4 regions of the Brucella sp. BE17 genome follow, and region 2 is predicted to be linked to each of the others. Evidence: predicted binding sites of a transcription regulator. Region 2 holds the regulator's gene; each other region holds the start of a gene.

Region 1 (5,084 bases), 770 kb from region 2:
CCGGCCTGACGCGCGCCGTTCCAATGTTCAGTGAAGCGCTCGTCGAAACGGTCGCCGCCTTCGGTCGCCTTGATGAAGACGAAGGAAATGCCGCTGGCGCGTACCGCCGCCCAATCAATACTGGTCTGATATTTGGAAACATCCGTCCCGTGGATTGGATAGTGCCACGGTGTCTTGCCAGCCCAATCATGCGGAGCCCGATCACCGAAACGCGGTGCCTTGACTGCCCCGGAGGGTGGCGCGATCCGAGCGATTGTGCCGCCTTTTTTCACATCGGCGAAATCGTAATCCACCGTGGTACAGGCGGATAGGAGAAAAAGACCAAGGGTCAGGGCAAAGCTTCTGGCCAGAAGGTTCATATTCGGTTCCGGTTTCGCGAATCAGGTCTTTAACGGTTACGCGATCCGAGCCTTGCCGTCACCAGTCTTGGGAGAAATTCATTGATCCTGATGTTGAGGGCGCACCAATAACAGCAATCCAAGCAAAACCGCGATAGAGAATGCGCTGTTCGACCCCCAATCCCTCTTCGGCTGCAATTGCTTCACACGCATCAAAAAGATTGGCGCGTGGGGTGACATGAAACCAGTCGAGCCATGTGAGCAGGCTATGCCTGAACCAGCGCGGCAAATGGCTTTGATTGCCGAAATCGACGATATGCAGTTGGCCGCACGGTGAAAGATGGCGCATGCTTTCGCGGATGACGGTTTGCCATTGCGGGATCATTGAGGCGGCGTAGGAGATGAAAATACGGTCAAAGCCACTTTTTCCGAACAGCGTTCCGGGATCAAATTGTGCTGCATCGGCGCGTTCCAGCTTGGTGCGCCCGATAATCCCGGCACGCTTCGCGGCATTCTGGGCTGTATCAAGCATTTCCGCTGAAATATCGATACCGTAGAGTTTTGCGTTCGGGTAGATTTTCCCGACTTTGATGAGGTTGCGGCCTGTGCCGCAGCCGATCTCAAGCACACTTCCATCTTCGGGGACATTGAGTTCGCCAATCATCTGGTCTCGCCCCAGAAGATAATATTTGCGCGTAGCATCATAGAAATGACGCTGGTATCGATAAATCCGGTCCATCAGGCTGGCATGATCGCCGTTTTGCATGCGAGGGCCGGGCAAGCTTTCACGCCTCCTTGAGAGTATAAAGATGAAAACCGCCATAGATCGAAGAGCGGTCGCGCTCATGCAGCGCGCGCGATTCCTCTTGCCGGTATTCCCATCGGTCGAGAACTTCCGGTGCGAGGCGACCGGGAAGCAGGCTCGGTTCGGCAGCCGTGCGGAAAATGACACGTGCGCCGGGTGCTGCGGTCCGGGTGATCTCGCTCCAGACAGCGTTGAGCTGATGATCGTTCATCCAGTCCTGTGCGTCGAGCAGAATGTAACGATCCACTGAAGCTGCGGGCTTTGCCGCTAGAAAATCCGTATAATTGGCATTCTCGACCGTCATGCGCTCGGCACGCGCACGCACCGTTTCAAAATTGGCGCGTGAAAGATAGGGCGGCAGCGGTCCGGTCTCTTCGTCACCGCTATAGCCGCGTCCGAAGGCCTGCCATGCGAAATAGTTTTCAGTGAGCGGAAAACCGCAGGCGAGTTTTTCAAGACGCGCGCGCAGGACATCCGCCATGCTGCCATTACCGGCGGTTGCCAGCGCATCGTATTGCTGTGGCGGAATGCCAAGGCCGAACAGCGAGGATTTTCGTGCAGTAGCCCAGCGCACCATGCGTTTTTCGAACAGAGGTGCAAGTGCTGTATCAAAGAAGGTACGCTGCTCTTCCATGCTGCGCGATTTCAGCAGATCGCGCGGGTCTATGCCGTAAAGGCGCGCCACGCGATGCCCAATGCCGATAAAAACACCGAGCAATCCGTGCCGGTAAAGATCGCGCCAGAAAATAGAAATGCGCTGACGCCCGTTCCATTTGCGCTTCTCCCAGTAGGCACGGCTTTGTGCATCGAGATGCGGACGGATGAAGCGTTTATAGGCAGTCAGGTTGGCCTTGTCGTCGGCCTTGCCATAGAACCGATAAAAAGCGGAATAATCCGGCAGTTGCGTGAGGGCGGCCAGTTTCAGCCTGTTGAAGGCGACGTGGGCCTGATTGAGATCGACAGCCTCGACGCGGGCCGGGTCGGCGGTCAGATAGGACAGCGCGTTGCAACCACCCGATGCTATCGTGACGATGCGATGGCCCGGTTGGATGGCGAGGGCGGCCATATCAACCTCGGGGTCTTCCCAAATCTGCGGATAGACGAGCCCTTTGAAAAGCCAGGCGAACAGTCTTTCGGAGATTCCTGCCCGCGACATTGCATGATTTTGTGTGACAGCGCGTTTGAGAATTGCACCGTCTGAGGCATGGTCTGTCATAATTTCCCCCTCTACAGAACTTGATCGCCATCTTGATTGGATCAGGCCGGACCATGATTTGCGCAAGTTAAACATTGTGCCATGACAGGGGCGTGACGAATTAATTACGGCTTTCTGACAGCGGTATGCCCGGTTAAGTTACTGCAATACTGGCGCTTTATTACGGCCGTTAAGACTATTTGAGGAAACATTTTCACCGTCGTGCCGTTTTCACCTGAGATGGTGGGGATAGGCAGGATGTTTTTGCCTGTCTCAACCATAGACATGGGAAACCGGTTGAAGCCGGGTTTTCATGAAGAGCAGAGGGGTGTTCGCACAATATTGCGTATGCTCAACGGGCATTCCCCCCGAACTGGCCCGTACTAGGAAGGAGAGCCAATATGAAGAAGATTTTGATCACATCGCTTGCTGCCGCATCGCTGATGGGGCTTGCTGCCTGCAACGACAACAGCAACAACGCTGGCAATGCACCAGCGCCATCCGCGCCAAGTGAAACGACGCCATCTACCCCGGCACCGGCACCAGAGCCAGCTCCTGCACCGGCTAATCCGGATTCTGCACCGGCTAATCCTGGGGCCGCGCCTTCCAACTAACGCGATTGTGTGCAGACGTCTGTTAGAAGAAACATTGATGGCGGCTCGGTTTTCCGGGTCGCCATTTGCCCTCGAAGGAGTGGTTGAAGTGAAGGGTACGGTAAAATTTCAAAGGAAAGACGGACATCTGGCGTTTTCCGAGTTTAAACATGGCGTTTCTTGGGCTATTGCTTTGGTCATGAACCGTAATTTTCTGTTTTCCGTATCTGCCATTGTGCTTGTTATACTTGCTGCTTGCGGCAAGAATGACGACGAGACATCCACAGCCCAGCCCCCTCAGGAGAACGGGGCCTTGCAACCGGGTGCGTCGGTGCCGGATGGAGCAGTGGAAAAAGGTCCTGACCTCGTGCGCAATCTGCGCGATAATTCCGGTGTTTTAACGCCAGAGGAAAAGGCCGCTGCAATCGAGCGCGCGCGTCAGAATGCGCAGTCTGCCGCCCGTTCGGTGGGGCAGGACGCGCAGCAAATTGAGGCTGCGGGAGAAGCTGCGGCCATTGCCGCGCAACGCTCTTTCGAAAGCCGACAGCAATAGATATTTAAAGCCGCTTCTGAATGGAGCGCATGCCCGAAAAGTTTAAAACGGGCTTTTAAAAATAGTATTCTAAAACAAATGCTTAATAAGAGAATTTTCTTTAATTGGATCGGTATCCTGCAGCGCACTTAATCAAACAAATGTTTTTTACCGTATAAGCGCCTGTAAGCGGTTTTCAGTGCCTTTGGAATTCGATAGAAAAGCCTCATGTCAATTTGGGTCCGCATTGGTGAGTTTGTAGCGTCTGTGGCGGCGAACGCCATTTCAGGCGTTATTGAGGCCGTGCGCACCGTTTTTGAAGGTGACGCAGACACCCGCAGGCGCGTTGCCTTTTCCATTGCCATGATTGCGCTTTCAGCCAAAATGGCCAAGGCCGATGGCGTCGTGACGCAGGCCGAAATTCGTGCCTTTCAGGATATTTTCGCCGTTCCGAAAGAAGAGTCGGCGCATGTCGCCCGCCTTTACGATCTTGCCAAAAAGGACGTGGCCGGGTTTGAAACCTATGCTCGTCAGCTTGCAGGATTGTGCCAGGCAGATCAGCCCGACTGCCATCTTCTCGAAGATATTCTCGACGGGCTGTTCCATATCGCCAAGGCGGATGGATATGTCCATGAGAAGGAAATGGCCTTTCTCAACGCGGTGGCGGGGATTTTCGGCTTTGACGAGCAAGCTTTTGAGCGCATTGCCGTGCGCCATGTCGAAGGCGGAGACAATGATCCTTATGCCATCCTCGGTCTCGAGCGCGGTGTGAACTTCGATGAGGCGCGCAGGCGCTATCGCTCTCTCGTCAAGAAGCATCATCCCGACAGGCTTGTTGCCGAAGGCCTGCCATTGGAATTTATCGCTATTGCCAATGCGCGTCTTGCCGCCATAAACGCGGCCTGGGCAAGCATATCGAAACGGCTGGAGGCTGCGGCATGACTGAGACGAATGGAAATACTGTTTCGGTTTCAGCCGGTCTGCTTCTGGGTACAGCTGATTTCCCCGCAGCCGCGCTTGATCCCTCACCGAATTTCGGGCCGCGCCGCGATGGCAAGACACCCGTCTATTTGATTCTGCATTATACAGGCCTTGCGACCGTGCAAGAGGCGATCGATATCTTGAAGTGCCCGCAACGCGAAGTGTCCGCGCATTACCTCGTTCACGAAGATGGGCAGATTGTGCAGATGGTTTCCGAGAAGGCGCGCGCATGGCATGCTGGGCAAAGCGTCTGGAAAGGCGAAACAGATATCAATTCCGCTTCCGTTGGGATTGAAATCGTCAATCCGGGTGATCTGGAAAACTATCCGCCGTTCAAGGAAGCCCAGATCGACGCTGTTATTGCCTTATGTCGCGATATTTGTGCGCGTCACAACATCCGGCCTGAAAATGTGCTTGCGCATTCCGACATAGCCCCAGCGCGCAAAACGGATCCGGGCCATAACTTCCCGTGGCAAAAACTGCATCAGGCGGGGTTAGGGCATTATATCGAGGCAGCCCCCATTCAGGGTGGGCGCTTTTTGTCGCGTGGGGAGCAGGGACAACCTGTCGAGGCGCTGCAATCGATGCTGGCACTTTATGGCTATGGAATTGAGATCAGCGGCGTGTTCGACGAGAGCAC
Region 2 (5,084 bases):
GCCATGCCCTCATAGAGCCAGTCCGAGGCGCGGTCGAAACTTGCATCGGGCGCATTCTCATACCGCGCCAGCGCAATGTCATCATCGGCAAAAAATGGCGTTACCAGCCCGGCACCGGCCTTATAGGCGTGCTTGGCGACCAGCCTCACCAGAGGCAGTGCCACCACAGGTGCTGTGACGACCAGATCCTGCCCCTCACGCAGTTGCAGCCCGACACGAATTGCAACCTCCGCCAGACGTTCGAGTTTAACCGGGTCGATAACGGAATGCTGCGTTGTATCATTGGCCATGGAGTTCAACCTTTTTCATGCTGGTACGTTGCCGCATATTGTATAAATCTGCGCAAATTTAACATCAATGAGATTAATTTTCCCAAGCGGCAACCAAATACGCGGACAACAGCTCAGCGGCATAATTCCACCACTCTTTCCTTCCTACTGCCGGATATTTTCAAACGGTCAGCCCAAGGAAGACCAGCCCTAATGAAGAAACAGTTTTTTATTTTATCAGGAATGACGAGCATTCTTGCCGGTTGCATCGCCATGACACCAGCGCAACAACGCGCAATCGATCAAAACACATGTGTGAACTACGGCTTTCAGCCACACACGGACGCTTTCGCCAAATGTATGATGCGTCTGGATCTATATCGTCAGCAAGCAATTATGAGCGCCCAGCAAGATCTGGAATAAGGAAACAGTCCTTTAAAATCGCACTTCACAACCGGTATAATTTACCACGCTTTTCGCCCTTATAGCGCTATAATGTTTTTCGCGGTCACAATATGAGGGCAAAAGGTTGAATAGGAAGCTTGTTGTTTTGTTGGGATTTGCGGGGCTACTTGTCGGCTGTACCACGATGACGCCGCAAGAGCGTCGTGCCGCAGACGAGAATACCTGTCGCAGCTACGGTTTCAGAGCAAGGACGGATTTCTTTGCCAATTGCCTGATGCGTCTTGACCTTGATCGCCGCGCAGACCGTCGCGCTTTTGAAAACCGCGCTGATTTCTATGACCGTCCGGTCATTTTCTACCAGCCGGCCTATCGTCCCGTAGCCGTCCGCGCCGTAAAAAAATAAGGCGCGGACCAATTAAAGCGCCGATCAAAGCGGTGTTTCGGGACGATCCTGTGCCAGAAGCAATGCACCGACGGAATCAATCTGCTTCTGTTCCACACGAGCATAGCCAAGTGCCTGCGACTGGCTGTCGAGCGTCGAGGCTTCGACGCGCGGCTGATAGGATGCAAGCTGCTGCGATGTCGTATCAACGTTTGCTTGTGCTACAGCTGGCGCAACCCGATTCTCCTGAGCCTGTGGGCCGAAACCGCCATTTTCCGCATTTGTTTCGCCGGTGACAGCTCTTGCCAGCGCAACCTGCACGCTTGGCGCAGCATCGGGAGCCGATTTCGATGATGCCCCCGCGAAAGCAAGTCTGTAGGGATCCTGCGGAACCGGATGCAGAAGCGATCCATCGCGTTTACGCTTTTCGTAGAAGGAGTTACCTCCGGCAACCAGAACATAATGCATGTTCTGGTATGGGAACTTGAGGCCCGCGGTGTGGAAGAACATGGCGTTCTTCAGTTTGGGATGCCGTTTGCCCTTCAGCACCGCATCGGCTGCGGCTTGCACATCCGGCAATGCCTTTGAATTCATTTTGCGACTGAGAACACCGGGCGCGAACTGGTTCTTCTGACCGACGACGCCGCATACCGTGCCGGGATACCGGCCAGAGGCGAGACGGTTCATGACAACCGTACCCACAGCGACGAGGCCGTCCGGGCTTGAACGATTTGATTCGAAGAACATTGCCCGCTCAAGGCAATTGCGGTCTCGCGCCGTGTAGGTGTAAGTCTTGACGCCATTGACTGACTTGACGTGACTTGTCGACGCCGTCTTATCGCTCTTTGCCGAGGAACCGGTCGTCGTGCAACCCGTCACCAAAAAAGGTGCTACAATCAATCCCGCCAGAACAGGCAGCTTCCATTTACCCACGCGCGTCAATGGCACACTCCATAGCTCGGGTTCACTCGCATATCTGAACCCTTCATAATCAGCCGGTCAAAAAGCATAAGCGCACGGCTGGGGTGCAATTTTGAAAATGGACGAAGATCAGTTTCTCGCGCCCGTTACTTCACTTGTCATATCCAAAGTTTTGTAACTTTTAGGCTAAAAAATGACGAAAGAGCAAATTCTGCAATCGCTTCTTTGACGCCTTGCTGACTTGGAGTAAACCATTTCGTATTTTTCAATCGCCGCGCAAATAGTTCAAAATCATTAATATTTTCTTAAATATACATGACCTTGACGAGATGGATGGTATTCGTTGTAATTCAACGGCTTGCAATACGCGTCACAACATTACCTTAATCTGAAAAACTTCTTCCACCAAGGTTTTCTTCTTGAAAATGATCGCCGAAGAACATCAACCGGCACATATTTCTGACTACGTAACGGTTCCATGAACTTTGATGTGGTGAATGTAATATTACGTGAAAACAGCCGGTTTTCATCTTTATGACGAGGCGAATCACTGGTGTTGCTTGGCGCAGATATCAAACAAGGCCCGCCTTCCAGCTGGAAAGCGGACCTTGAATTCAGTGCGGAAAGAATTCAACCGAACGAGTAGCCAGCTCCGCGCACGGTGCGAATGGGATCAAGACCGCGGCTGACATTGATCGCCTTGCGCAGGCGTCCGACATGCACATCCACGGTACGGTCATCGACATAGATGTCCGGACCCCAGACGCCATCGAGCAACTGGCTGCGCGAAAAGACGCGGCCCGGCGACATCATGAAATATTCCAGAAGGCGAAATTCTGTCGGTCCGAGACGAATTTCCTTTTCCTTGCGGTAAACGCGGTGCTGCTGGCGGTCGAGCACCAGCTCGCCCACTTTGAGCACATGCGAAAGCAGGCTCGGATTGGCGCGGCGCAGCATGGCCTTGACGCGGGCCAGAAGTTCCGGCGTGGAAAAGGGCTTGACCACATAGTCGTCCGCACCAACGCTCAATCCCCGCACGCGCTCGCTTTCCTCGCCACGCGCGGTCAGCATGATGACCGGCAGACGTTCCGTTTCCGGCCATTGGCGCAGACGGCGGCAAAGCTCGATGCCAGAAACGCCCGGCAACATCCAGTCTAGAATGAGAAGGTCGGGCACATTTTCACGCAACGCGATTTCCGCCTCATCCCCCCGCAACATTGTATCGACGTGATAGCCTTCGGCTTCCAGATTATAGCGCAGCAGAACGCTCAACGCTTCTTCGTCTTCAACCACAGCGATTTTGGGTACCTGTGACATGCGGTATTTCCTGTTCAAATCCGCGAACGGCAGATCAAATCCCCCAGTATCGATCCTGTGCCGTCGCGCTATTCCTTCATGCTCCCCGCCAAAGCGACAATGGTCGGTCTGCCTCAGCTTGGCGTATCCACGACGATGCCGTGGCTAAGATCGTCCTTGGGGCGTTCCGTGGGCATCTGCAGGCCAGTCACGATATAATAGACCGTCTCGGCAATATTGGTGGCATGATCGCCGATACGCTCGATATTCTTGGCGCAGAACAAAAGATGCGTGCAGGCCGAAATATTGCGCGGATCTTCCATCATATAGGTCAGCAACTCGCGGAACAGCGAGGTGTACATCGCATCAATTTCGTCATCGCGATCACGCACCACATTGATCTGCTGCACGGAGCGCGTCGCATAGGCGTCAAGCACATCCTTCAACTGCGTCAGGGCCAGCTCTGCCAGCGTTTCAAGACCGCGATAAAGCTTGATCGGCTGCCTCGATTCGGAAACAGCAGCAACGCGCTTGGCAATATTCTTACCCAGATCACCGACGCGCTCCAGATCGGCTGAAATGCGGATCGAACCAATGATCTCACGCAAATCCACAGCCATTGGCTGGCGCTTGGCGATAATCATGACAGCCTTATCGTCAATCTCGCGCTCGCTTGCATCTAGAATGAGATCGTCGGAAATCACGCGCTGGGCCAGCGCATTGTCGGCATTGACAATGGCTGCCACGGATTGCTCGACCATGCGTTCGGCATGACCGCCCATTTCGGCGATCTTTTGCGCAAGGAATTTCAGTTCATCGTCATAGGCACTAACGGTATGCTGAGCCATAATAAACCTCGTTATGGAAATCGTGAGAACCCGTCAGCCAAAGCGTCCGGTGATGTAATCCTGGGTGCGCTTTTCGGTCGGTGCCGTAAACATCGTCTCGGTATCGCCCACTTCGACGAGATTGCCCAGGTGGAACATGGCCGTGCGCTGCGACACACGTGCCGCCTGCTGCATGGAGTGGGTCACGATAACGATGGTGTAGTTCTGGCGCAATTCGTCGATAAGCTCTTCCACCTTGGCGGTGGCGATAGGATCAAGTGCCGAGCATGGCTCATCCATGAGGATTACTTCTGGGCTGACTGCAATGGCGCGAGCAATACACAGGCGCTGCTGCTGGCCGCCTGACAGGCCAGTGCCTGCATCGTGCAGACGGTCTTTCACTTCCTCGAAAAGGCTGGCCTTCTGAAGGCTGGTCACGACGATTTCTTCCATATCGGCCTTGTTGCGCGCCAGACCATGGATACGCGGTCCATAGGCCACATTTTCATAAATGGTCTTTGGAAACGGGTTCGGCTTCTGGAACACCATGCCGACACGGGCGCGCAGTTCTACCACGTCGATTTTTGGATCGTAGATATCCTCGTCATCGAGCGTGATCTTGCCAGTGATGCGGCAGCCCTCGATGGTGTCGTTCATGCGATTGAGCGAGCGCAGGAAGGTAGACTTGCCGCAACCAGAAGGACCAATCAGCGCCGTGACCATCTTTTCCGGCACCTCCAGATCAACTTCGAACAGGGCCTGCTTCTCACCATAGAATACACAAACCTTGTCGCCGCGCATCTTTACGGAATTTGCGTTGGCGTTCATCTTTTCTCCTACGGCTTTCTCGAGAGATCGTTCTGTCATCAGATTCATTACTTGCTCTCCCGTTTACCAGCGGCGCTCAAAGCGGCGGCGCAGAATAATTGCTGCAATGTTCATTACGGCCAGGAACAGAAGCAGGACGATGATAGCGCCTGATGT
Region 3 (5,084 bases), 1.1 Mb from region 2:
CCGAACACCACCTGCACACCGGCGCGCTCGAGATCGCGTGCCCAGCGAATATTGGCCTCTTCATCAAAACGCGCCTTCAATTCCACGAGCGCCGTCACCGACTTGCCCGCTTCCGCAGCATCCACCAGCGCACGCACGATGGGACTGTCGTTGGAGGTGCGGTACAACGTCTGCTTGATCGCCAGCACATCCGGATCGGCCGCGGCCTGCCGAAGGAACTGCACGACAACATCAAACGATTCGTAAGGGTGGTGGACCACGATGTCCTTTTCACGGATCGCGGCAAAGCAGTCGCCTGCATGTTCACGGATACGCTCAGGGAAACGCGGATTATAGGACACGAACTTGAGATCATCGCGCGGGATCGAGACGATTTCGGAAATCATGTTGAGCGCGAGCAGGCCTTCAAGCACGCTGACGCGATTTTCGGCAACACCCAGTTCTGTCGCAACAAAGACGCGCAGCGCTTCGGGTATCTCGCCATCGAACTCGATGCGGATAACCTGCCCGCGGCGGCGACGTTTCAAAGCCGTCTCGAATACGCGGACGAGGTCTTCCGCCTCTTCTTCGACTTCAATATCGCTGTCACGGATGATACGGAAAGTGCCGACGCCGCGCATTTCATAGCCCGGGAACAGCCGCCCGATGAACAGGCTGACCAGATCCTCGATGGTGACGAGGCGATAGACGTTCTGCCCCTCGCTCGGCAACTGAATGAAGCGCTTGAGCGCCACCGGAATGCGCAGCAAAGCTGTCATCGGATGATTGTCGGCCCGGCGTGAAAGTTGAAGCGCAATAGAAAAGCCCAGATTGGGAATGAACGGAAACGGATGCGCAGGATCGATGGAAAGCGGCGTCAGCACTGGAAATATGGTTTCGAGGAAATGATTTTCGAGCCAGTCTTTTTCCTTGTGTGACAAGGCCGAGGGACGAACGACCTCAACGTTTTCCTGCGCCAGCTCTTCACGCAGAGCGCGCAACCGTGCCTGCTGCTGTTCCTGTAGATGTCCGACTTCTTCCAGAACAAAATCCAGCTGTTCCTGCGGCGTGCGTCCGTCGGCGCTGCGTGTGGCCACGCCCGCACGCACCTGTGCGGCAAGTCCCGCAATACGCACCATGAAGAATTCATCGAGATTGGCTGCCGAGATCGACAGGAAGCGCAAGCGTTCCAGCAAAGGCTGGCGCATATTGGCGGCTTCTTCCAGAACACGGCGATTGAACTGCAACCAGGAAAATTCACGATTAACGAAACGGTCCGGACTTTTCATAAGCGCAGAAGCCGCGTCATCGTTCAAAGTTTGGTGTGCTGTGGAAACAGTATCAGGCTGCAATTTTTGCCCCTCCGGGGCCAATTCTGCCGCCATATCGCTCGTTTCGTTTGCCATAACACTGTTTTCGTTCATTTTTTCAACCCCGGCTCCAGCCAGAACATCCCGGCTCGATTGTGAACCTATGGCCGTTATATGACAGTTTGATAGCAAATCGCTTGAAATGTCCCCAGAATTGTTGAAAACGCTTCCGATAACACGTCATTCGCGATACATGCGAGCGGAAAGAGGGTGGTGCATGTCACCCACCCCAATCTCTTGGCAATATATCAATAGCGGAGCATATCATGTCCGATCATATCATCCCGCACTTCCAGAATGACGCCGGTCATCATGCGATTGAAATCGGTGTGAAGGAATTCATGTGCGTTGGCGCCAACCCGCCATTCGACCATCCACATGTCTTTCTCGATATGGGCGACGAAAGTGAAGTCGTCTGTCCCTATTGTTCGACGCTCTATCGCTACAATGCGACATTGCACGCCGACGAGACGGAACCTGCTGGCTGCACCTATAATACGACCGCCGAAAAAGCTGCCTGACGCATCGTTGCGCACATAAGCCACGAAGCACCATGAGCAGTCAATCGAGAGGACATATCCTCATCACAGGCGCAGGCGTTGCGGGTCTGAGCGCCGCACTTGAACTGGCTGCACGTGGCTGGCAGATCACAGTTTGCGAAAAAGCCGAAAAGCTTTCCGAAGTCGGGGCCGGATTGCAACTCGCCCCCAATGCCATGCGTCATCTGACCCGCCTTGGTGTTGCTGAGCCTCTGGCGGGACGGGCCGTCAGCCCGGATGTGCTTTATCTGGTCGATGGGCGCAAGGCCCGCCCGCTGCTTGCCATGCCGATAGGTGAAATTGCGCTCAAGCGCTGGCATTCGCCCTATCTCGTCTGCCACCGTGCCGATCTGCAATCGGCATTGCTTTGCGCCTGTCTCGAAAATCCTGCCATTGACATTAATCTCAACGCGGAAATCGTCCGCTATCAAAGCACTGGTAACGGGATCAAAGCCGAAATCCGGAGCGGCGAAAAAACTGAAACGCTTCAAGCCTCATGGCTTCTCGGTTGCGATGGCGTCTGGTCCGCGCAGCGCGCCGCTGCAGGTCTTAGCACGGCGCAATTCAGCGGCCATATTGCCTGGCGCACCACACTTGCGAAAAATGCCCTGCCCGCTTCGTTCACAAAAGTCTTGCCAGAACACAAAGCCGTTTCAGCATGGCTGGGTGCCGGGGTGCATTTCATTGCCTATCCTGTCAAAGGTGGCGAATTCTTCAATTTTGTCGCCATAACCCATGGTAACAATCCTGGCGCAACATGGTCACGCACAGGCGATCATCAACGGCTCAAATCCTTCTATAGCGGCTGGTGTGATGCGGTTCGCGATGTCATTGCAGTGTCTCCCGACTGGACCTATTGGCCGCTGTTTGAAATGAAGGATGCGCAATTCGTCTGCAACAACCGCCTGATCCTGCTGGGTGACGCAGCGCACGCTGTAACACCCTTCGCAGCACAGGGAGCCGCCATGGCCATCGAAGATGCTGCGGCGCTGGCGCAGGCACTGGAGCAATCTGACACGCACAATGCGCTTCGCCATTATGACGCCGTGCGCAAGACACGGCTTGCCGCGGTTGCCAGACGCGGCAAACTCAACCGCTTCGCCTATCATGCGGGGGGGCCTCTCGCCCTTGGCCGTAATCTGCTGTTTGCCGCCCGACCGCCCGAAGCCTTCCTGAAAGACATGGACTGGCTTTATGGCTATGATGCCATTGCCGCCGTTGAACGAAAAGTCATATAATTTCAAACTGCCAGATATATTTCCCATACAGACCTGATCTGTAACGCATAAAATTATTTTTGATACAGGAGTGTTAATCTGATGAGTTTCGTAACAGAATATATAAAATATACTTCAATTGTTCTCATCGGACTCCTGCCGATCATGAATCCTTTAACGACCATCCCGCTTTTTATGGCGCTGACAAAGCGTATGAGTGCGGAGAGCCGTCGAACGCAGGCAAAAAAAGCATGCATTTATGCATTTTCAATCCTGACTGCCTTTCTCTTGCTTGGGCAGGGGATTATCGCACTTTTCAGCATTTCTTTGCCCGGCATAAGGGTTGCTGGCGGAATCATCATCATGATTCTGGCTTTACGCATGATTTTCTCAGGGGATGATACGTCTTCCGATGTCGATGCTGAACCGGCAGACATCAAAAAGGCAAGCATCGACTATTCTTTTTCGCCGCTGGCTATGCCCAGTATGGCCGGTCCCGGTTCAATCGCCATTGTCATGAGTTTCAGTTCACAGATACCTGCAGATCAAACCATTCTGGGCCATATAGTGGTTATATCGGGCATTCTTCTGACCATTATTGTCGCTTATCTGGCGCTTTCCAGCGCGACCATGATCGAAAAACTGCTGGGCGAACATGGCATGCAGGCAATCACAAAAATTATGGGATTCTTGCTGACCTGTGTTGCCGTTCAGTTTCTGGCCTCGGGCGTACGTGATTTCTACATCGAATTCAGCAAGATTTAAATTTTAACCCTCAATGCGAAAACACCCGCCGGTTTGGCGGGTGTTTTCTTTTTAAACCTCAGTGCAATATCTGACTGAGGAAAAGTTTTGTGCGCTCATGCTGCGGGTTGTCGAAAAATTCGGCGGGCGAATTCTGTTCAACGATCTGGCCCTGATCCATGAAGATCACGCGGTTTGCGACCTGACGCGCAAAGCCCATCTCATGCGTCACGCAGATCATGGTCATGCCTTCATTGGCAAGACTGACCATCGTGTCGAGCACTTCCTTGACCATTTCAGGGTCAAGCGCCGAAGTCGGTTCATCGAACAGCATGACTTTCGGGCTCATGCACAGAGCGCGTGCAATCGCCACACGCTGCTGCTGACCGCCTGAGAGCTGGCCCGGATATTTATTGGCCTGTTCGGGGATCTTGACCCGATCCAGATAATGCATGGCGATTTCTTCCGCCTTCTTCTTGGGCATCTTTCTTACCCAGATCGGCGCAAGCGTGCAGTTTTCCAGAATGGTCAGATGCGGGAAAAGGTTGAAGTGCTGGAACACCATACCGACTTCGCGGCGCACTTCATCGATCTTTTTCAGATCATTGGTCAGCTCAATACCGTCAACGACGATACTGCCCTTCTGGTGCTCTTCCAGTCGGTTGATACAGCGGATCATCGTTGACTTTCCGGAACCCGACGGACCGGCCACGACGATGCGCTCACCACGCATGACCTTCAAGTTTATGTCTCTAAGAACGTGGAAATCACCATACCATTTGTGCATGCCGGTGATTTCGATCGCCACATCGGTCTTCGACACTTCCAGCCTGGAGCGGTCGATCTCGACACCGAGTTCGGATTGCGGCAGGGCGCTTTGTGCACTCATTTGCATTATTCCCTTTATTCTTATCGTTTATGACCCGTGTCGAGCCGTCGTTCCATGAATATAGAGTAACGCGACATGGCGAAACAGAAAATCCAGAAAACAAAGCCTGCGAAAACAAGCCCCGTTGCAGGCGTCTGCGGTGAGGCCCAGTTGGCATCGGAGAAGTTCTGGCGAACGATGCCTAAGAGATCGAACATACCGATGATGTAAACGAGGCTCGTATCCTTGAACAGGCCGATGAAGGTATTCACGATACCGGGGATCGACAATTTCAGCGCCTGCGGCAGAACGATCAATCCGGTTTTCTGCCAGTAACTCAGTCCCAGCGCTTCTGCACCCTCATATT
Region 4 (5,084 bases), 1.2 Mb from region 2:
TCTTGTCCCAATATTGCTTTCGATAAATTTCCATGGCTGTGCCCTTGGAGAGATTCTTTACCTCCTCTCGTGAGGCTGCACGTCCCATCCATCCAGACAAAGTACCTTGGGTGATGCCCATGTTGGTGGCACCACCGGGATCTTTAGGATTATCGACGTAACCGCCTTCCTCCTTGAAAATATACGGCATAATTTCCGTAAAATTGGAGCGCATCGTCATCCCTTTGAAAATTCATTTTTAAAAAAATTACTTGAAACGGTTATGGAAATTTTATCCGGTTATGGGCCAATGTATACTGTTGTTTCTGCGTGGAGCGATGAAAAATACAGGTAAATCCTGCCCTCAATCAGAAATCCTCTTGCGTCCAACCACGCACTGTTGATTGATGGCGCAAAGATAATTCACATTTCGTGGGGTGAGGCACAAGTGACGACAGAAGTTTTCGGACACGCACCGGATGGACAACCGGTTCATCGGCTAACCATTTCCAACGGGCCGCTGGCGGCCAAAATCTTAACGTGGGGCGCGGCCATTCAGGATCTGCGCATGGCTGGTCATGACGCGGCGCTTGTGATCGGCTATCGCGACTTTGACGATTATCCGGCGTATTCACCGCATCTGGGTGCAATAGCCGGTCGTTCCGCCAACCGAATCCGAGATGCTCGCTTTGTGATTGACGGCAAGAACTATCAAGTCGAAGCAAATTATTTCGGACGCCATAACCTGCACGGCGGCAGCAAAGGTCTGGGCAATCGGGTGTGGAACATCACCGGAAGCGGCTCCGATTTCGTCACGCTCGGTACCGTGGCCGCAGACGGTGAAATGGGCTTTCCGGGTAATCTCAAGGTAAGCTGCACCTATATGCTCAACGATAGCGGAGAGTTGATCGTGCGGCTGGAAGCGGTGACTGACAGGCCCACCGTCTGCAGTTTGTTGCATCACAGCTATTTCAATCTCGATGATGGTGGTGAGGGCGATATTCTCGATCACCAGCTCAAAATCAACGCCGATGCCTATATGCCGGTGGATGATGCGCTGATTCCCGATGGCCGCATATTGCCGGTGCGCGATACGGTTTATGATTTTCGTGAGTACCGACCAATCCGCCGTCAGGAAACAGGCCAGCAGATTGAATATGACATCAATTTCTGCTTGTCCGCAATGCGGGGGCCGATACGGTCATGCGCTTCGGTGAAGGCTGCGCGCTCTGGCATCCGACTCGATGTTGCAACGACCGAACCCGGTTTGCAATTCTATGCTGGCAATACCATGGCCAATGATTGTATCGGCCTGACTGGAAAGCCCTATGGCAAACATGCGGGCTTTTGTCTGGAGCCGCAGGTCTGGCCTGGTTCGCTCGAATATCCCTATTTTCCGCAGGCTATCCTGCGCCCCGGTGAAATCTACGCGCAGGAAAGCCGCTTCGCCTTTTCCAAAGAATGATTATTCACCGAAAGCGGCGCGAGCCATTTCCATCGGTGTCAGCGCACCGCGTGCTTCAACCACACGCGCTGCGACTGCATGCGCCTTTTGTGCCGCCGCCACCGGCTGAAGCCCTGCTATGCGCGCGGCGAGATAGCTTCCGTTAAAGCTGTCGCCCGCGCCTGTGGTATCCACGGCCCGTGCCGCGACAGCGGGAACTTCCGTGCGCTCGCCGTTGGCAAGCACCAATGCAGGCTCGGTCCCGTCCTTGACGACGATTTCACTCACGCCAAGTCTGCCTAGACGTTCGGCGCAAGCTGCAGCATCTTTGTCGCCAAATAGCGCCTGCTCGTCGGGGAAGGTCGGCAGTGCAATATCGGACAGCCGCATGGCTTCGCTGATGAGGTCCTGTGCGACCTTGCGATCAGGCCAGAGCTGATGGCGGAAATTCGGATCGAAGGCGATCCGGGATCCGGCGGCACGGCATTGCCGTAATATCTCAAAGAATTGCGTCCGATGCTCCGGCAGAATAATAGCAAGCGAGATGCCTGAGAAATAAATGATATCGCGTCCGGCAAGGCTCTTTTCCAGCGCTGCGTGGTCGCTGGCCAAATGTCGGGCGGCGGCTTCGCTGCGCCAATAGGTAAACGAACGTTCGGCACCCTCAAGCGTGATTGCGTAAACTCCCGGATGAAGCCCGGCAATAATCGGGCTGTGTGCAATGCCGATACCGTTCGAGGTCAAAAATACCCGCTGCTTCTGCGAAAAACTGTCTTCGCCAAAGGCGCTTACATAATCCACCGGCATCGCTTTGTCGGCAAGCGCACGCACATACCATGCCGTATTAAGCGTATCGCCGGCAAAGCCCATGCGCCATTGGTCACCATTTTCGCCCGAAAGCTCGATCATGCATTCCCCGATGGAAGCAAAGCCGCTCATATTGATCTCCTCACTTGCAATGTCAGAGGCCTATACCAATTTGCAGCGATGTAAAATTGCTTTGTTAGTTGGGGAATGTCATCAACGCTTTATCGACTTGCCACAATCCTGCTATAACGGTCCGCCAGCCGCATCGAGCCGTAGATTTTCAGTCGTGCGAAGGCTTTCATAGCAAGGAATTTGATATGCGTTATGCGATTTATTACACGCCGCCATCAAGCGACGCGCTTTTGAAAGTTGCCGCCAACTGGCTGGGTCGCAACGCCTTTAGCGGGGAGGCCGTCAAAGCTCCGGCGATTCGCTCGTTCGCCCCGGCAGAAATCGTAAATCTCACCGAAGAACCCCGCCGTTACGGCTTTCACGGTACGATGAAAGCGCCTTTCCGGCTCAAAGACGGTTTTACGGAAAACGATCTTCTGTCAGCGCTGATGCATTTCACCTCTGCTGCCTTGCCTGTGACTATCCCGCGCCTTGTACTAAAGGGCATCGGCCCTTTTTTTGCGCTCGTGCCGCAAGAACCTGTGGCTGAACTCAATCAACTGGCCAATGATGTCGTGGTGGCGTTTGATCGCTTTCGTGCGCCACTAAGTGATGCTGAAATCGCCAGACGTCGTCCCGAACGTCTAAGCGAAGCACAACGTCACAATCTGGAGCGCTGGGGTTATCCCTATGTTTTTGAAGAATTCCGTTTTCACATGACGCTGACCGGACCGGTCGATGAACAGGATCGCCCGCGCATCGAACGCAGGCTGGACGAGTTTTTCGCGCCCTTGCTTGACGATTCGGTAGAGATATCCAATCTTGCCCTGTTCGTGGAGCCGGAAAAAGGTACACCTTTTGAGATACACTCGCTGCATCCGCTGACGGGCGGTGAAAAGAAGGTCCGCGCTCTGCGACCAGTGGGAAGGCCGTAATCGATAATGACTGAAACTATTTTGCGCAATGCGCGCATTGTTCTTGGCCGTGAAGTGATCGACGGCACCATCAGGATTTTGGACGGCACGATTGCCGATATCTCCAGCGGACCTTCTGCCATCGGTGAGGATTTGGAGGGCGATTTTTTGACGCCTGGGCTGGTCGAATTGCATACAGATCACCTGGAAGGCCATTATGCACCGCGACCCAAGGTGCGCTGGAACCCGATTGCCGCCGTGCAGGCACATGACGCACAGATTGCCGCCTCCGGCATCACCACGGTTTTCGATGCCTTGCGTATTGGTCTTGATGACGATGCTCCGACCAATATCGACGACATGCTAAAGCTTTCTACAGCCATTGCGCAGGGACGTGAGGCAGGGCGGTTGCGCGCCGATCATTTTCTACATATGCGCTGCGAGGTTTCAGCACCCGATTGTCTCGACGCGTTCGAGCGCTTTGGAGCGCATCCGCTGATCCGGTTGGTGTCGCTGATGGATCATGCCCCCGGTCAGCGGCAATTCACCAATATTGACGCTTATAAGATGTATTTCCTCGGCAGGAACAAGCTTTCGGAAGAAGAATTCCGCCTCTATTGTGAGCGCCGCATCGGCCAGTCACAGCAATATGCGGACAGGAACCGTAAGGCTATTGCCGAGCTTTGCCATGAGCGTGGTATTATTCTGGCAAGTCATGACGATGCAACGACCGGTCACGTGGCAGAAGCCCATGCTCAGGGCATTCGCGTGGCCGAGTTTCCAACAACCCACGCTGCGGCCGAGGCCTCGAAACAGGCAGGCATGTCGGTTCTTATGGGCGCGCCGAATGTGGTGCGCGGCGGTTCGCATTCCGGCAACGTTTCGGCGCGTGAACTGGTTGAGGCGGGACATCTCGACATTATCTCATCCGATTATATCCCGGCCAGCATGATGCAATCAGCGTTTTTTCTGGCCGATACGCTCGACCAGGTCTCGCTGCCCGATGCCATTCGGCTGGTATCCTTCAACCCGGCCCAAGCGGTGGGGCTGGATGATCGCGGCGAGATTGCTGCGGGCAAACGCGCCGATCTGGTGCGCGTGCAGATGGCTGATCACGTGCCAATCATCCGCACTGTATGGCGCGAAGGACAGCGGGTGATCTGATCAGGCTATCATCGCAAGGCCGAGCTTTCCATTTTCCTCGATGACGAGATCAAGCTCGCGATAGCTATTGATGCTTGCGCGGGATGTTTTTGGGGAATGGAGATGCGTTGCCGTCACGACGAGAACAGAAGCGCCAGCTGTCTCGCCCGCGAGAATTCCGGCCGGGGCATCCTCAAAAACCAGACAGTTGTGCGGGTTGAAGCCAAGTCTTTCAGCGCCAAGCTCAAAACATTCGGGGCTTGGCTTGCCGTGACTGACGTCTTCTGCCGAAACAATTGTTGTCGCCATGGGTAGGCCAGCCGCTGCCATACGACGTTTTGCCAACTCAAGCGGCGCGGAGGTGACGATAGCCCAGCGGTTTTGCGGCAAAGCCTTTAAAAACGCGGCAACGCCATCGATGGGATGAATGCCATCGAGATCCTGCATTTCCGCTTCCAGCAGGTTTTTGGCCTCGCGTTCCACATCCAGACCAAGGTCGAGCCTGCGAATTGTATCGGATGCGCGTACGCCATGAATGGTTGGCAAGAATGTTTCCCGATCGATGCCGTGGCCTTCAGCCCATGCGCCCCAGACGCGTTCTGTGGCAGCGATAGAGCTTAAAATCGTGCCATCCATATCAAACAGAAAAGCGTCAAAAGATTTACCAAAGGGGGAAAGTGTCACGC

What was found. The regulator PhoB, encoded in region 2, activates phosphate uptake and scavenging genes when phosphate is short. The targets are predictions, from matches to a motif close to TGTCATNNANCTGTCAT.
Positions count from the first base shown of each region.
Region 1: a site for PhoB is predicted at 2,441-2,457, ahead of AAIB41_RS06095 (DUF3419 family protein). Genes of this name have one in related genera too.
Region 3: a site for PhoB is predicted at 1,464-1,480, ahead of AAIB41_RS04420 (RNA degradosome polyphosphate kinase). Genes of this name have one in related genera too.
Region 4: a site for PhoB is predicted at 2,439-2,455, ahead of AAIB41_RS04105 (DUF1045 domain-containing protein). Genes of this name have one in related genera too.

Region 1 is NZ_CP154467.1:1,252,929-1,258,012, reverse strand. Features, by position in the region: gene AAIB41_RS06105 (GH25 family lysozyme) at 1-359, opposite strand, end outside; gene AAIB41_RS06100 (class I SAM-dependent methyltransferase) at 418-1,104, opposite strand; gene AAIB41_RS06095 (DUF3419 family protein) at 1,124-2,359, opposite strand; gene AAIB41_RS06090 (hypothetical protein) at 2,740-2,952, shown strand; gene AAIB41_RS06085 (hypothetical protein) at 2,990-3,484, shown strand; gene AAIB41_RS06080 (DnaJ family molecular chaperone) at 3,692-4,405, shown strand; gene AAIB41_RS06075 (N-acetylmuramoyl-L-alanine amidase) at 4,402-5,084, shown strand, end outside.
Region 2 is NZ_CP154467.1:2,020,448-2,025,531, reverse strand. Features, by position in the region: gene AAIB41_RS09855 (aminopeptidase) at 1-290, opposite strand, end outside; gene AAIB41_RS09850 (hypothetical protein) at 483-692, shown strand; gene AAIB41_RS09845 (hypothetical protein) at 859-1,077, shown strand; gene AAIB41_RS09840 (cell wall hydrolase) at 1,102-1,998, opposite strand; gene phoB (phosphate regulon transcriptional regulator PhoB) at 2,608-3,294, opposite strand; gene phoU (phosphate signaling complex protein PhoU) at 3,408-4,124, opposite strand; gene pstB (phosphate ABC transporter ATP-binding protein PstB) at 4,155-4,928, opposite strand; gene pstA (phosphate ABC transporter permease PstA) at 4,992-5,084, opposite strand, start outside.
Region 3 is NZ_CP154467.1:900,298-905,381, forward strand. Features, by position in the region: gene AAIB41_RS04420 (RNA degradosome polyphosphate kinase) at 1-1,403, opposite strand, end outside; gene AAIB41_RS04425 (zinc-finger domain-containing protein) at 1,616-1,870, shown strand; gene AAIB41_RS04430 (FAD-binding protein) at 1,903-3,126, shown strand; gene AAIB41_RS04435 (MarC family NAAT transporter) at 3,208-3,870, shown strand; gene AAIB41_RS04440 (amino acid ABC transporter ATP-binding protein) at 3,929-4,738, opposite strand; gene AAIB41_RS04445 (amino acid ABC transporter permease) at 4,759-5,084, opposite strand, start outside.
Region 4 is NZ_CP154467.1:833,366-838,449, reverse strand. Features, by position in the region: gene AAIB41_RS04120 (glycoside hydrolase family 108 protein) at 1-214, opposite strand, end outside; gene AAIB41_RS04115 (aldose epimerase family protein) at 428-1,444, shown strand; gene AAIB41_RS04110 (sugar kinase) at 1,445-2,362, opposite strand; gene AAIB41_RS04105 (DUF1045 domain-containing protein) at 2,548-3,276, shown strand; gene AAIB41_RS04100 (alpha-D-ribose 1-methylphosphonate 5-triphosphate diphosphatase) at 3,280-4,419, shown strand; gene AAIB41_RS04095 (HAD-IA family hydrolase) at 4,420-5,082, opposite strand.